2 regions of the Mixta intestinalis genome follow, and region 1 is predicted to be linked to the other one. Evidence: predicted binding sites of a transcription regulator. Region 1 holds the regulator's gene; the other holds the start of a gene.

Region 1 (7,295 bases):
GCATACCCAGCATAATGCCGATCATCAGCGGCATAGAGCGCAAAAAGCCAAAATTGGCCCCAGCGGTAGTCAGTAACATATTATTAGGGCCAGGCGTGATCGCCGCGACCCACAGAAAGCCCAACATTGAAAAAAACAGACTCAGTTCCATGTGGCGGGTGCCCCTCACCCTGTAAAATGGTCAACCTGTCGAAGCTATCAGCGTGCCAGGAAACGTACAAGCCCCAGATGATGAAATTTAATCACGTCCGTGAATATCCTTTTATCCCTATGAAAGGATTACATAATCCTCACCTGCAAACGGTGATGCCGCGCCTGTTCCGCCGCCGCGCGCTGCTGAAGCCACACTGGCAGCGCCTTGATTTGCCTGACGGCGACTTTCTCGATCTCGCGTGGAGTGAGGATCCATCCACGGCGGTCCACAAGCCGCGCGCGGTGTTATTTCACGGTCTGGAGGGCAATTTTAACAGTCCTTACGCGCATGGGCTGTTGCAGGCCTGGCGGCAGCGCGGCTGGCTTGGCGTGGTGATGCATTTTCGCGGTTGCAGCGGCGTGCCCAATCGTCTGGGGCGCATCTACCACTCCGGCGAAACTGAAGATGCCAGCTATTTTCTGCAATGGCTACGTACCACTTTTGGCCCGGTGCCTACTGCCGCCGTCGGCGTCTCGCTGGGCGGCAATATGCTGGCCTGTCTGATGGGTAAACAGGGCGAGGATTGCCTGCTGGATGCAGGCGTAGTGGTTTCCGCACCTCTGATGCTGGAGCCGTGCAGCGCGAAGCTGGAACGGGGTTTCTCGCGCGTCTATCAGCGCTACCTGCTGGGTCAGCTTAAACTCAATGCCAGACGCAAGCTGCACGCCTGGCCCGGCACGCTGCCGATAGATCTGGCGCAGCTTAACGCATTAAAGCGCCTGCGTGATTTTGATGATGCCATTACCGCCCGCGCTCACGGCTTCGCCGACGCCGGTGATTACTATCGGCGCGCCAGCGCCATGCCGCTACTGCCCGGTGTACGTAAACCGCTGCTGATCATCCACGCCAAAGACGATCCTTTTATGACCGACGATGTGATTCCCGATCTGAGCCGGTTACCTGCTAACATTGAGTATCAACTGACGGAATATGGCGGTCACGTCGGCTTTGTCGCTGGCACGCTGCGCCACCCACAAATGTGGCTGGAACAGCGCATTCCGCAATGGCTTTCACCTTATCTGGACAATTAAGCTGTGATAATTCCCTGGCAAGATATTTCCCCGGAAACCTTAGATAACCTGATTGAAGCTTTCGTCCTGCGCGAGGGCACCGACTATGGCGAGCAGGAGCGTTCGCTGGCGGAAAAAGTTGAAGATGTATATCGCCAGCTAAAAAGCGGTGAGGCGGTGCTGGTGTGGTCTGAGCTACATGAAACGGTCAACATCATGCCGCGCGGTCAGTTTCGCGGTTAGCCGGGCGCATACTTCGCTCTGTGCGCCACATCACATTAATACGCTTTCGCCCGGTACGCCTGATGATGACACTTCCGGGCTAAACGTGGTAACAATGCTTATCACCCCGATATCACCCAGAGAGTAGCTATGTCAGCCAGGCATCCCATTATCGCGGTGACCGGCTCCAGCGGAGCGGGAACCACCACTACCAGTCTTGCCTTTCGCAAGATCTTTCAGCAGCTCAATCTGCACGCCGCCGAGCTGGAGGGTGACAGCTTTCACCGCTATACGCGCCCGGAAATGGATATGGCGATCCGCAAGGCACGCGATTTGGGCCGCCACATCAGCTATTTTGGTCCGGAGGCCAATGATTTCGGTCTGCTGGAGCAAACCTTTATCGAATATGGAGCCAGCGGACGCGGTCAGTCACGCAAATATCTGCACACCTATGATGAGGCGGTGCCGTGGAATCAGGTGCCCGGCACTTTTACGCCGTGGCAGCCGCTGCCGGAGCCAACGGACGTCCTGTTCTACGAGGGGCTGCACGGTGGCGTTGTGACTCAACAGCATAACGTTGCAGAACAGGTAGATCTGCTGGTTGGCGTGGTGCCCATCGTTAACCTTGAGTGGATTCAGAAACTGGTGCGCGATACCAGCGAACGCGGACATTCCCGCGAGGCGGTGATGGATTCGGTGGTGCGCTCGATGGAAGATTACATCAACTACATTACGCCGCAGTTCTCCCGCACTCACATTAACTTCCAGCGCGTGCCTACGGTCGATACCTCGAACCCTTTTGCTGCCCGCGCGATTCCTTCGCTGGATGAAAGCTTTGTCGTCATCCACTTTCGCGGACTGGAGAACATCGATTTCCCTTATCTGCTGGCGATGCTACAGGGCTCGTTTATTTCGCATATCAATACGCTGGTAGTACCCGGCGGCAAAATGGGGCTGGCGATGGAATTGATCATGCTGCCGCTGGTACAACGTCTGGTTGAAGGAAAGCAGGTTGCTTAAGGATGTCAGGCAATCTCCATGCATTCGTAGCTGTGGGTAATGGCAACACCCTTACCCAGCATAATCGCTACGGAACAATATTTTTCCGCAGAAAGCTCAACGGCGCGCGCTACCGCTTTGTCACTCAGCCCTTTACCGCTGACGATAAAGTGCAGGTTGATGCGGGTAAATATGCGCGGAGCCTGCTCGTGTCGCTCGGAGGTCAGCCGCACCTCGCAGTCGGTGACCGCGTTTCGGCCTTTTTGCAGGATCGATACTACGTCAACGGCGCTGCAACCGCCCGCTGCCATCAGCACCATTTCCATGGGGCTCGGCGCTTTATCGCCGGAGTTACCATCCATCAGAACCTGATGCCCTGAAGCGGACTCGCCTAAAAAAGTGAGTCCTTCCACCCATTTTACTCGTGCCTGCATATTCATTATTCCCGGGATAATGCCGCTTACTGTCAGCCTACGCTTTCAGCAGCTAAACGGCAATTGTCCGATTCACCTCAAGCTGAAGCGAGACAACAGGAGACACCAGGATAAAGCTGTGCTACAAACAAAGCTGTAATATTTTCGTTCTCAGAAACGAAAACGGGACTTTTTCACGCCCTGGCGCGCCAGAATTGCCCGGATAAATTTCCAACAGAAAACGCTTTACCATTTCAACGCCTGACAGGGAAACTGCCCCCTGTATTTAGGGCACGATTACAACAGAGGATAACAGCGAATGGTTCTCGGCAAACCGCAAACAGACCCTACTCTCGAATGGTTCCTGTCACATTGCCATATCCACAAATATCCATCAAAAAGTACGTTGATTCACCAGGGTGAAAAGGCCGAAACGCTCTATTACATCGTAAAAGGTGCAGTCGCGGTGCTGATCAAGGATGAAGAAGGCAAAGAGATGATCCTCTCCTACCTCAACCAAGGTGATTTCATTGGCGAGCTTGGCCTGTTCGAAGAAGGCCAGGAACGCAGCGCATGGGTACGGGCAAAAACCGCTTGTGAAGTGGCTGAGATTTCCTACAAAAAATTTCGTCAGCTGATTCAGGTGAATCCTGATATCCTGATGCGGCTGTCTGCTCAGATGGCGCGTCGTCTGCAGGTTACCTCGGAGAAAGTGGGCAATTTAGCTTTCCTCGACGTTACGGGCCGCATCGCACAGACGCTGCTTAATCTGGCAAAACAGCCTGATGCCATGACCCACCCGGACGGTATGCAGATCAAAATCACCCGTCAGGAGATCGGCCAGATTGTCGGCTGCTCACGTGAAACGGTGGGACGCATCCTGAAAATGTTGGAGGATCAAAATCTGATCTCCGCTCATGGTAAGACGATTGTCGTTTACGGCACCCGTTAAGCTTAATTGATCGCACGGCGTGGTGCCCTGCATCACGCCGTGTTTATTTTTGTGATGTGGTGATGTGGCGGAGAATTATCTACCATCCTGAAGTGAACTATGCGCTGCGTCAGACGCTGGTGCTCTGTTTGCCGGTGGCGATCGGCTGGCTGTTAGGGGATTTGCAAAAGGGACTGCTGTTTTCGCTGGTGCCCGCCTGCTGCAATATCGCCGGGCTGGATACGCCGCATAAACGCTTCTTCAAACGGCTGATCGTTGGCGGCTCGCTCTTCGCGCTCAGCAGCTTTCTTATTCAGTGGCTCTCGCTGCACCATATTCCGCTGCCCGTCACCCTCTTTACTATGGCTCTGCTGCTGGGCGTTACCGGTGAAATCGGGCCGCTACATGCCCGTCTGCTTCCAGCCTCGCTGATTGCCGCGATTTTCACTCTCGGCCTGGTGGGGCAAATGCCCATCTGGGTGCCGCCGCTGCTCTATATCGCAGGTACTTTCTGGTATGGGCTGTTTAACTGGCTCTGGTTTCGTCTCTGGAAAGAACAGCCGCTGCGTGAAACGCTAAGCCTGCTCTACCGTGAGCTGGCCGACTACTGTGAAGCAAAATATACCCTGCTCACGCAGCTTACCGATCCGGAAAAAGCGCTGCCGCCGCTGCTGGCGCGCCAGCAAAAAGCGGTCGATCTGATCAATACCTGCTATCAGCAAATGCATATGCTGGCCGCCAATCGCGATCACAGCCATCAACGTCTGACGCGCGCCTTTCAGGTCGCGCTCGATCTACAGGAGCACATTTCCGTCAGCCTGCATCAGCCAAAAGAAGTACAGAAGCTGGTAGAGCAGAGCCACGCGGAGGCGGTGATTCGCTGGAACGCACAAACCATCGCTGCCCGATTGCGTGAGCTGGCGGACGATATGCTCTATCACCGTATGCCGCCGCGCTTCAGTATGGAAAAACCGCTGCTGGGCCTGGAAAAAATTGCGCGTCAGCATCCTGAAAATCCGGTTGGTCATTTTTGCTATTACCACTTCAGCCGCATCGCCCGCGTGCTGCGCACGCAGCGCCCACTCTACCGACGTGATTTACTGGCAGACAGGCAGCGACGGCTTCCGTTATTGCCCGCGTTGCGCAGCTACCTCTCCTTAAAATCGGCTGCGCTACGCACCGCCGGACGTTTTGCCGTAATGCTGGTATTCGGTAGCGTGCTGGCGCTGGCGTTTAATGTGCCTAAGCCGTGGTGGATTCTGATGACCATTATGTTCGTCAGCCAGAACGGCTACCGCGCCACGCGCGTGCGTATCCAGCACCGCGCCATCGGCACGCTCGCCGGACTGGCTATCGCCGCCGCTACGCTGCGCTTTTCAGTGCCGGAATCGGTGGTACTGTCGATCATGCTGGTGATTACGCTGGTCAGCTACCTCTTTATCCGCAAGTATTACGGTTGGGCGACGATTGGTTTTACCGTTACCGCAGTTTATTCATTACAGCTGCTGGCGCTCAACGGCGCGCAGTTTCTGCTGCCGCGTCTGATGGATACGCTGGTAGGCTGCTGTATCGCCTTCGGCGGGATGGTGTGGCTGTGGCCGCAGTGGCAGAGCGGGCTGCTACGCCAAAACGCGCATGATGCGCTGGAAGCCGATCAGGAAGCGCTGCGCATGTTGCTGGGCGATGAGCATTCACCACAGAAGCTTGCCTGGCAGCGTGTGCTGGTAAATCAGGCGCACAATGCCCTGTTTAACTCGCTGAATCAGGCAATGCAGGAACCAGCCTTTAACACTCGCTATCTGAACGATATGAAGCTGTGGGTCACCCACAGCCAGTTTATCGTTGAGCATATTAACGCCATGACGATCCTGGCACGTGAACACACGATGCTGACACCGGAGCTGGCCCAACGTTATCTGCAATCCTGTGAAATTGCGCTACAGCGCTGCCAGCAGCGGCTGGAGTATGACGGCCCTGGTCAGGAAACCAATATCCTGGAGAGTCAACACAGCGGTCAGGAGAGCGGTGCGGTCACAATTATGGAACGCCACGTCAGACGCATTCTTGAGCATCTGTCGGTAATGCACACCATCTCTTCGCTTGCCTGGAGCCAGCGGCCACAGCACGGTAAATGGCTGGTACGGCGGCTGCGCAAAGGATAAAAAAGCGCGCCTGCTGGCGCGCCGTGTTCAGCCTGCGTTTAACGCTTTTTCTGCCGCCCTGGCAAAACGCGCCATGCCGTCGCCGATATCCGCCAGCGGAATTACCAGCGAAGGCGCAAAACGGATCACGTCAGTGCCAGCCGTCAGCACCATAACGCCTTCGGTTGCGGCGGCGTGTAAAATGTCACGCGCTTTTCCCTGATACTGCGGTTTTAGCTGCGCGCCAATCAGTAGCCCTTTGCCCCGTACCTCGCTAAACAGCTCCAGTTTGGTGTTGATTGCTTCCAGCGCCTCGATAAAGCGCTGACGCCGCTGCGCCACGCCTTCCAGTACCTGCGGCGTATTAATGATATCCAGCGCCGCTTCTGCTACGGCGCAGGCCAGCGGATTGCCGCCGTAGGTGGTGCCATGCACGCCGGGCGACATCGCTGAGGCGATTTCTTCCGTGGTCAGCATCGCGCTAACCGGGAAGCCGCCGCCCAGCGCTTTCGCCGTGGTAAGAATATCGGGACGAATATCGTAGTGCTCATAAGCGAACAGCTTACCGCTGCGCCCCATCCCGCTCTGTACTTCATCCAGCACCAGCAGCGCCTGATGACGATCGCATAGCTGACGCAGCCCCTGCATAAACGCCTGCGTAGCGGGCAACACCCCTCCTTCGCCCTGAATCGGCTCGACCACCACCGCGCAGGTGTGATCGTCAATTACCGCTTTCACCGCCTCGAGATCGTTAAAGGGCACATGGATAATATCTGCCGGTTTCGGTCCGAAGCCGTCAGAATATTTAGGCTGTCCACCGACAGAAACGGTAAACAGCGTGCGGCCATGAAAAGCATTATGGAAAGCAATAATTTTACTTTTATAGGGAGAGTGGCGCGTAGCGGCATAATAGCGGGCCAGCTTGAAGGCGGCCTCGTTGGCTTCAGCACCGGAGTTAGCGAAGAAAACGCGCTCGGCAAAGGTAGCATTGATCAGTTTGCTGGCCAGACGCAGCGCCGGTTCGTTAGTAAATACGTTGCTGGTATGCCACAGCGTCTCGCCCTGGGTTTTCAACGCCTCCACCAGCGCCGGATGGCAGTGGCCCAGGGCAGTGACGGCGATGCCGCCGGAAAAATCGATATACTCTTTGCCATCGCGATCCCAAACGCGGCTACCTTTTCCTCTGACCGGCACAAACTGCGCTGGTGCATAAACAGGCAAAATCACCTTATCAAACGTCTCACGCGTTACCGTTAATTTGTCTGCTACCATTCGCTACCTCTTCTGCTGAGCCATCAAACCTCAATGAAAAAATAATCAATAAAAGTGCATAATAAGTCAAATGAATTTACCAGTCGCCGCTGCGACTTTCGGCTGACGTAGCAA
Region 2 (7,295 bases), 1.4 Mb from region 1:
AGGGCGCATCGCGTATTGGTGACGTGCTGTTAGTGGATGCGATGGAAGCACCGGAGCCGGAAAGCGTCACCTCACCCTGGGTGGAAAGCTGGGGCAAGCTGCTCTGACTTTCTCCGCTCCGGTAGCTGGCATCAGGTGACCGGGGCCGGGTTAAATACCGCCAGCGCGTTACGAATCCCCCAGCGGTCGGACCAGGTTTGCTGCCGTCCGCTGGCGATATCCAGAATCATTTCAAACAGACGCCAGCCCACCTGCTCAATGGTTTCTTCGCCTGTGGCGATAGTTCCCGCATTGATATCCATTAAATCGTGCCAGCGCGTTGCCAGCGCGGTGCGCGTCGCCATTTTTATTACCGGAATCGCCGCGAGGCCATAAGGCGTGCCGCGTCCGGTGGTGAACACCTGTAGCGTAATGCCGGAAGCCATCTGCTGCGTGCCGCAGACAAAATCGCTGGCGGGCGTTGCCGCATAGATCAGGCCGCGTTTAGTGGGACGCTGACCGGGTGATAACACTTCGACGATGGCGCTGCGTCCTGATTTGGCGATAGAGCCGAGCGCTTTTTCCACCACGTTTGCCAGGCCGCCTTTTTTGTTGCCCGGAGACGGGTTGGCGCTGCGATCGGTTTTGCCCTGGCTCAGGTAGTCATCATACCAGGCCATCTCTTCCAACAGGCGCTTGCCGGTCGCTACATCTGCCGCACGCGGCGTAAGCAAATGAATGGCATCGCGCACTTCGGTAACTTCAGAGAACATTACCGTCGCACCGCAGCGCACCAGCAGATCGGAGGCGAAGCCGACCGCCGGGTTAGCGGTAACGCCGGAGAAGGCATCGCTGCCGCCGCACTGCATGCCGACAATCAGTTCGGAGGCCGGGCAGGTTTCGCGCTGGCGCTGATTCAGACGCTGCAAATGACGATCTGCCACGCGCAGGATCTCCTGCACCATGGCTTCAAAGCCCACATGGCGTTCATCCTGCAAACGCACAATATCTTCTTCACCGACAGAAATCGCCTGCACATCGTCGCCGCTGGCGGCCAGCAGTTTTTCCGGCTGGAGCTTCTCACAGCCGAGGCCGACCACCATCACCTCGCCACCGAAGTTAGCGTTCAGCGCCAGGTTATGAATTGTGCGGATCGGTACTACCGCCGCAGGCGCATTGATTGCCACACCGCAGCCGTAAAGGTGATTAAGCGCGACCACGCCATCCACGTTTGGATAACGCGGCAGCAGTTCGCGTTCGATAATGTTAACCACATAATCGACTACGCCCGCTACGCAGTGGACGCTGGTAGTGATCCCCAGCAGGTTACGGGTGCCGACGCTGCCATCCGCGTTGCGATATCCTTCAAAGGTGTACCCTTCCAGCGGCGGCAGCGGTTCAGGAACGCGTGTCGCCAGCGGCAGACTTTCCAGCGGCGGCGCTTCGGGCAATTCCACCAGGGATTCATCAATCCAGCTGCCCTGCGGAATATCCCGCAGCGCATAGCCGATCACTTCGCCGTAGCGGCGTATTGCTGCGCCACGGGCGATAGGCGTCAGCGCCACTTTATGTCCCTGCGGAATATGCTCTGTCAGTTGCAGCCCACATGGGAAAACGGCGCCTGCAGAGAGGCCGTTATCATTCACCACGATCGCGACATTATCGTCTTCGTGTACCCGAATATAACGCGGTGTTTCTTCACGAATCGTTTTCATTGCTTTGGTTTCCAGTAAACGGAAAAGTCAAAAGGGGAAACGGCGCAGGCGAATGCTGCATTACTGTTTTTGCTGACGGTAAGTATAAAGAGGGGGAACCCCGCCAGCACTATGCATATGAACGATTTTATCCGCCTGATACGTCTTCTTTTCTGGCTTCAGTACAAGTGCAAGTGAAGAGGCTCACAAACCCAACCCACAGCCCTCCTGGCTTCCCGTTAACGCCCCTGAAAAAGATGATTTCGTGAGCAGTGCCGCAGGTGGTTAGGCAATTGCATTAATTTAAACGTATAACCCGCGTAAATGTGGGGCGTTCGTCCAGTGAATTGGCCGTGCCCGCTCCATATACTTTCCCCAAGTTCGACGACAGGTGAATCAGCTGCGCTGCATATAACCGTTTTTGCTAACGAATAATAATCACCGTGTTTAACCCAACCTCATTCTGATACTCAACATGTTGTGTATGCAGTCAGAGTGGAAAGTAGCGTACCGCTATATTTCAGGAGTGCATCATGAATTCATACAGCCAGGCGGAAAGTGCCGTAGAAAAAAGGACTAACGCACGATACTGGATCGTGGTGATGCTGTTTATCGTCACCTCATTCAACTATGGCGACCGTGCCACCTTATCCATTGCCGGTTCTCAAATGGCAAAAGATATCGGGCTCGATCCGGTCGGCATGGGCTATATCTTCTCTGCGTTCTCATGGGCTTACGTTATCGGACAAATCCCCGGTGGCTGGTTGCTCGATCGTTTTGGTTCAAAACGCGTTTATTTCTGGAGTATCTTCATTTGGTCGCTGTTTACCCTGTTACAGGGATTCGTCGATATCTTTGAAGGCTTCAGCGTCATTATCGCGCTCTTTACGCTGCGCTTTCTGGTGGGGCTGGCAGAGGCACCCTCTTTCCCCGGTAACAGCCGTATTGTCGCCGCCTGGTTTCCCGCGCACGAACGCGGTACTGCCGTGGCGATTTTTAACTCGGCGCAATATTTTGCCACCGTTATCTTCGCACCAATCATGGGCTGGCTGACCGCGCAGGTAGGCTGGGCGCATGTGTTCTGGTTCATGGGCGGCCTCGGCATCATTATCAGCTTTATCTGGCTGAAAGTGATTCACGATCCAAACGATCATCCGGGTGTTAACCGCGCTGAACTGGAGTACATGGAGAAAGGCGGCGCGCTGATCAACATGGATGCGAAGAAAGAGAAGACGAAACTGAGCAGGGGTGAAAAGTGGGCGCAGATTCGCCAGCTGATTACTTCTCGCATGATGCTCGGTATCTATCTCGGCCAGTACTGCATTAACGCATTGACCTACTTCTTTATTACCTGGTTCCCGGTTTATCTGGTGCAGGCGCGCGGCATGTCAATTCTGAAAGCGGGCTTTATCGCCTCTATCCCGGCCATCTGCGGTTTTATGGGCGGCGTGCTCGGCGGCGTGATTTCCGACTGGCTGATGCGTAAAACCGGCTCGCTGAATATCGCCCGTAAAACGCCAATCGTACTGGGTATGCTGCTCTCCATCTCGATGGTGACCTGTAACTACGTCGAAACCGAATGGGTGGTGGTGTTCTTTATGGCAACCGCATTCTTCGGTAAAGGCATCGGTGCGCTGGGCTGGGCGGTGATGGCGGATACTGCGCCGAAAGAGATCAGCGGTCTGAGCGGCGGCCTGTTTAATATGTTCGGCAATATCTCCGGTATCGTGACGCCTGTTGCTATCGGCTACATCATTGCTTCAACCGGCTCCTATAACGGCGCGCTGATTTATGTCGGTATCCATGCGCTGGTGGCGGTGTTGAGCTACCTGGTACTGGTGGGCGATATCAAACGTATCGAACTGAAAAAGACAGCGTAAGGAGCGATTATGAGTACGCAAAGCACGCCCGTAATTACTGATATGAAGGTAGTGCCGGTCGCTGGTTACGACAGCATGCTGCTCAACATCGGGGGCGCGCATAGCGCCTTCTTTACCCGCAACATCGTGGTGTTGACCGACAGCGCCGGACATATCGGTCTGGGGGAAGCGCCGGGTGGAGAAACCATTTACCAGACGCTGACCGATGCCATCCCGCAGGTGACAGGCCATGAAGTAGGCCGTATGAACCGACTGGTGCAGCAGGTGCACAAAGGTAATCAACACGCCGATTTTGATACCTTCGGCAAAGGTGCCTGGACTTTTGAACTGCGTGTTAACGCGGTTGCAGCGCTGGAAGCGGCGCTGCTTGACCTGCTCGGCCAGTTCCTCAACGTGCCGGTGGCGGAGCTGCTTGGCCCCGGCCAGCAGCGCAGTGAGGTAACGGTATTAGGCTACCTGTTCTATATCGGCGACCGTCGGAAAACCGATTTGCCTTACCTCAGCGGCGAGCAGGCAACGCATGACTGGTATCACCTGCGCCATCAGGAAGCGCTGAATAGCGATGCGGTGGTGCGGCTGGCTGAGGCGGCGCAGGATCGCTACGGTTTTAAAGATTTCAAACTGAAAGGCGGCGTATTGCCGGGCGAACAGGAGATTGAAACGGCGCGTGCGCTGAAAAAACGTTTCCCGGACGCGCGCATCACCGTCGATCCCAACGGAGCCTGGCTGCTTGATGAAGCTATTCAGCTCTGCAAAGGCACGCAGGATATTCTGACCTATGCCGAAGATCCCTGCGGTGCCGAGCAGGGCTATTCCGGGCGCGAGGTGATGGCGGAGTTTCGTCGTGCTACCGGCCTGCCGGTCGCCACTAACATGATCGCCACCAACTGGCGTGAAATGCAGCATGCGGTCATGCTGAACGCCGTCGATATTCCGCTTGCCGATCCGCATTTCTGGACGATGAGCGGAGCAGTACGCGTGGCGCAGCTCTGCGACGACTGGGGTCTCACCTGGGGCTGTCACTCCAATAACCACTTCGATATTTCGCTGGCGATGTTTACCCACGTCGGTGCGGCTGCACCGGGTAAACCCACCGCCATTGATACGCACTGGATCTGGCAGGAGGGCGATCAACGCCTGACCAAAGCGCCGTTGCAGATTCGTCAGGGTAAGATTGCCGTGCCTGAAAAACCCGGCCTGGGGATTGAGCTGGACTGGGCGCGCCTGGAGCAGGCGCATGAACTTTATAAAACGTTGCCGGGTGGCGCACGCAATGATGCGACCGCAATGCAGTATCTTATCCCCGGCTGGAAATTTGATCGCAAGCGCCCGGTGTTCGGGCGTAAGTAAGCATAAGGAATCGACCATGAGCCAACAGAACGCTACGCCAAAAATTACTGAAATGCAGGTAATCCCGGTTGCCGGTCACGACAGCATGCTGCTAAACCTGAGCGGTGCCCACGCGCCATTCTTTACCCGCAACATTGTGATTATCAAAGATAACGCAGGTCACACCGGCGTGGGTGAAATCCCCGGCGGCGAAAAAATTCGCAAAACGCTGGAAGAAGCCGCGGCGCTGATTATCGGTCACACCATCGGTGAATATAAAAACCTGCTGGGTAAAGTACGCACAACTTTTGCCGATCGTGACGCAGGTGGACGCGGTAACCAGACTTTTGACCTGCGCACCACCATTCATGTGGTCACCGGTATTGAAGCGGCGCTGCTCGATCTGCTGGGACAGTTCCTTGGCGTTAACGTCGCCAGCCTGCTCGGTGACGGCCAGCAACGCGATCAGGTCGAAATGCTGGGCTATCTGTTCTACATAGGCGATCGTCGTAAAACCACGCTGCCTTACCAGAGCGAGACGGACGCCAGCTGTGACTGGTATCGCCTGCGCCATGAAGAAGCGCTGACCCCGGATACGGTGGTGCGTCTGGCGGAAGCGGCCTACGAAAAATATGGCTTCAACGATTTTAAACTGAAAGGCGGCGTACTGGCCGGTAGCGAAGAGGCTGAAGCGGTAACCGCGCTGGCGAAGCGTTTCCCGGACGCGCGCATTACCCTCGATCCTAACGGTGCCTGGTCGCTGGAAGAGGCGATTCGCCTCGGCAAACAGCTGCGTAACGTGCTGGCCTATGCGGAAGATCCGTGCGGTGCTGAACAGGGCTACTCCGGTCGTGAAGTGATGGCGGAATTCCGTCGCGCTACCGGGCTGCCGACTGCAACCAATATGATTGCCACCGACTGGCGTCAGATGGGACATACGCTGTCGCTGCAATCGGTCGATATCCCGCTGGCCGATCCGCACTTCTGGACGATGCAGGGTTCGGTTCGTGTGGCGCAGATGTGCCATGAGTTCGGCCTGACCTGGGGTTCACACTCCAACAATCACTTCGATATTTCGCTGGCGATGTTTACCCACGTTGCCGCCGCCGCGCCGGGTACTATCACGGCGATCGATACCCACTGGATCTGGCAGGAAGGCAATCAGCGCCTGACCAAACAGCCGCTGGAAATCAAAGGCGGTATGGTACAGGTGCCGCAGAAACCGGGTCTGGGCGTCGAGCTGGATATGGATCAGGTAATGAAAGCGAACGAGCTGTATAAGCAGCACGGTCTGGGTGCGCGCGACGATGCTCAGGCGATGCAGTTCCTGATTCCGAACTGGACCTTTAACAATAAACAGCCATGCCTGGTGCGCTAAGCGCACCTAACTGAGAGGTAACAGAATGAGTCACTCATCCTATCCCAACCGTTTTCGCCAGCGTCTGCTGAGCGGTGAAACGTTGATCGGCAGCTGGTGTGCGCTGGCTAATCCCATTACAACGGAAGTGTTGGGTCTGGCGGGTTTCGACTGGCTGGTGCTGGATGGCGAGCATGCGCCGAATGACGTCACCACGTTCGTGCCGCAGCTGATGGCGCTGAAAGGCAGCAGCAGCGCGGCCGTGGTCAGGCCGCCCTGCAACGAGCCGGTGATTATCAAGCGTTTGCTGGATATCGGCTTCTATAACTTCCTGATTCCGTTTGTGGAAAGCGAAGAAGAAGCGCTTCAGGCGGTGGCTTCCACCCGTTATCCGCCTGCCGGTATTCGCGGCGTATCGGTTGCGCATCGCAGCAATATGTATGGCACCCTGCCGGACTATAACCGCGATATCAACAGCAATATCAGCGTGCTGGTGCAGATTGAAAGCCAGAAGGGCGTGGACAACCTTGACAGCATTATTGCCGTTGACGGTGTGGACGGCATTTTTGTCGGTCCGGGCGATCTCTCCGCCGCGCTCGGCTATCTGGGACAGCCGTCCCATCCTGAAGTACAGAAGGTGATTCAGCATATTTTTGCACGCGCCAAGGCTGGCGGTAAGCCGAGCGGCATTTTGGCTCCGGTAGAGGCAGATGCACGCCGCTACCTGGAGTGGGGCGCGACCTTTGTCGCCGTAGGCAGCGATCTGGGCGTCTTCCGTGGTGCAACGCAGGCGCTTTGCGATCGTTTCAAAAAATAATTTACGAGGAGAATGATGATGAAAGTTGGATTTATTGGCCTGGGCATCATGGGCAAACCGATGAGTAAAAACCTGCTGAAGGCGGGCTATTCACTGGTGGTACGCGACTTCAGCGCGGAAAACGAAGCTGAGCTGGTTAAGCTGGGCGCTACCACAGCGAAAACGCCGAAAGAAGTTGCTGAACAGTGTGACGTCATCATTACCATGCTGCCGAACTCACCGCATGTGAAAGAAGTGGC

Evidence for each region. The regulator CRP, encoded in region 1, controls carbon source genes, mostly activating them, when cyclic AMP is high. The targets are predictions, from matches to a motif close to ATGTGANNNNNNTCACAT.
Region 2: a site for CRP is predicted at 1,866-1,883, ahead of garD (galactarate dehydratase). Genes of this name have one in related genera too.

The regions. Positions count from the first base shown of each region.
Region 1 covers NZ_CP028271.1:4,196,727-4,204,021, reverse strand. Annotated here, with positions in the region: gene C7M51_RS19430 (LysE family translocator) at 1-151, opposite strand, end outside; gene C7M51_RS19425 (hydrolase) at 232-1,224, shown strand; gene C7M51_RS19420 (YheU family protein) at 1,228-1,446, shown strand; gene C7M51_RS19415 (phosphoribulokinase) at 1,576-2,445, shown strand; gene C7M51_RS19410 (OsmC family protein) at 2,451-2,858, opposite strand; gene crp (cAMP-activated global transcriptional regulator CRP) at 3,157-3,789, shown strand; gene C7M51_RS19400 (YccS/YhfK family putative transporter) at 3,852-5,930, shown strand; gene argD (bifunctional acetylornithine/succinyldiaminopimelate transaminase) at 5,958-7,181, opposite strand; gene C7M51_RS19390 (aminodeoxychorismate synthase component II) at 7,248-7,295, opposite strand, start outside.
Region 2 covers NZ_CP028271.1:2,766,070-2,773,364, reverse strand. Annotated here, with positions in the region: gene C7M51_RS12785 (flavodoxin) at 1-107, shown strand, start outside; gene garD (galactarate dehydratase) at 132-1,694, opposite strand; gene C7M51_RS12775 (MFS transporter) at 2,207-3,553, shown strand; gene C7M51_RS12770 (enolase C-terminal domain-like protein) at 3,563-4,903, shown strand; gene gudD (glucarate dehydratase) at 4,920-6,260, shown strand; gene garL (2-dehydro-3-deoxyglucarate aldolase) at 6,286-7,056, shown strand; gene garR (2-hydroxy-3-oxopropionate reductase) at 7,069-7,295, shown strand, end outside.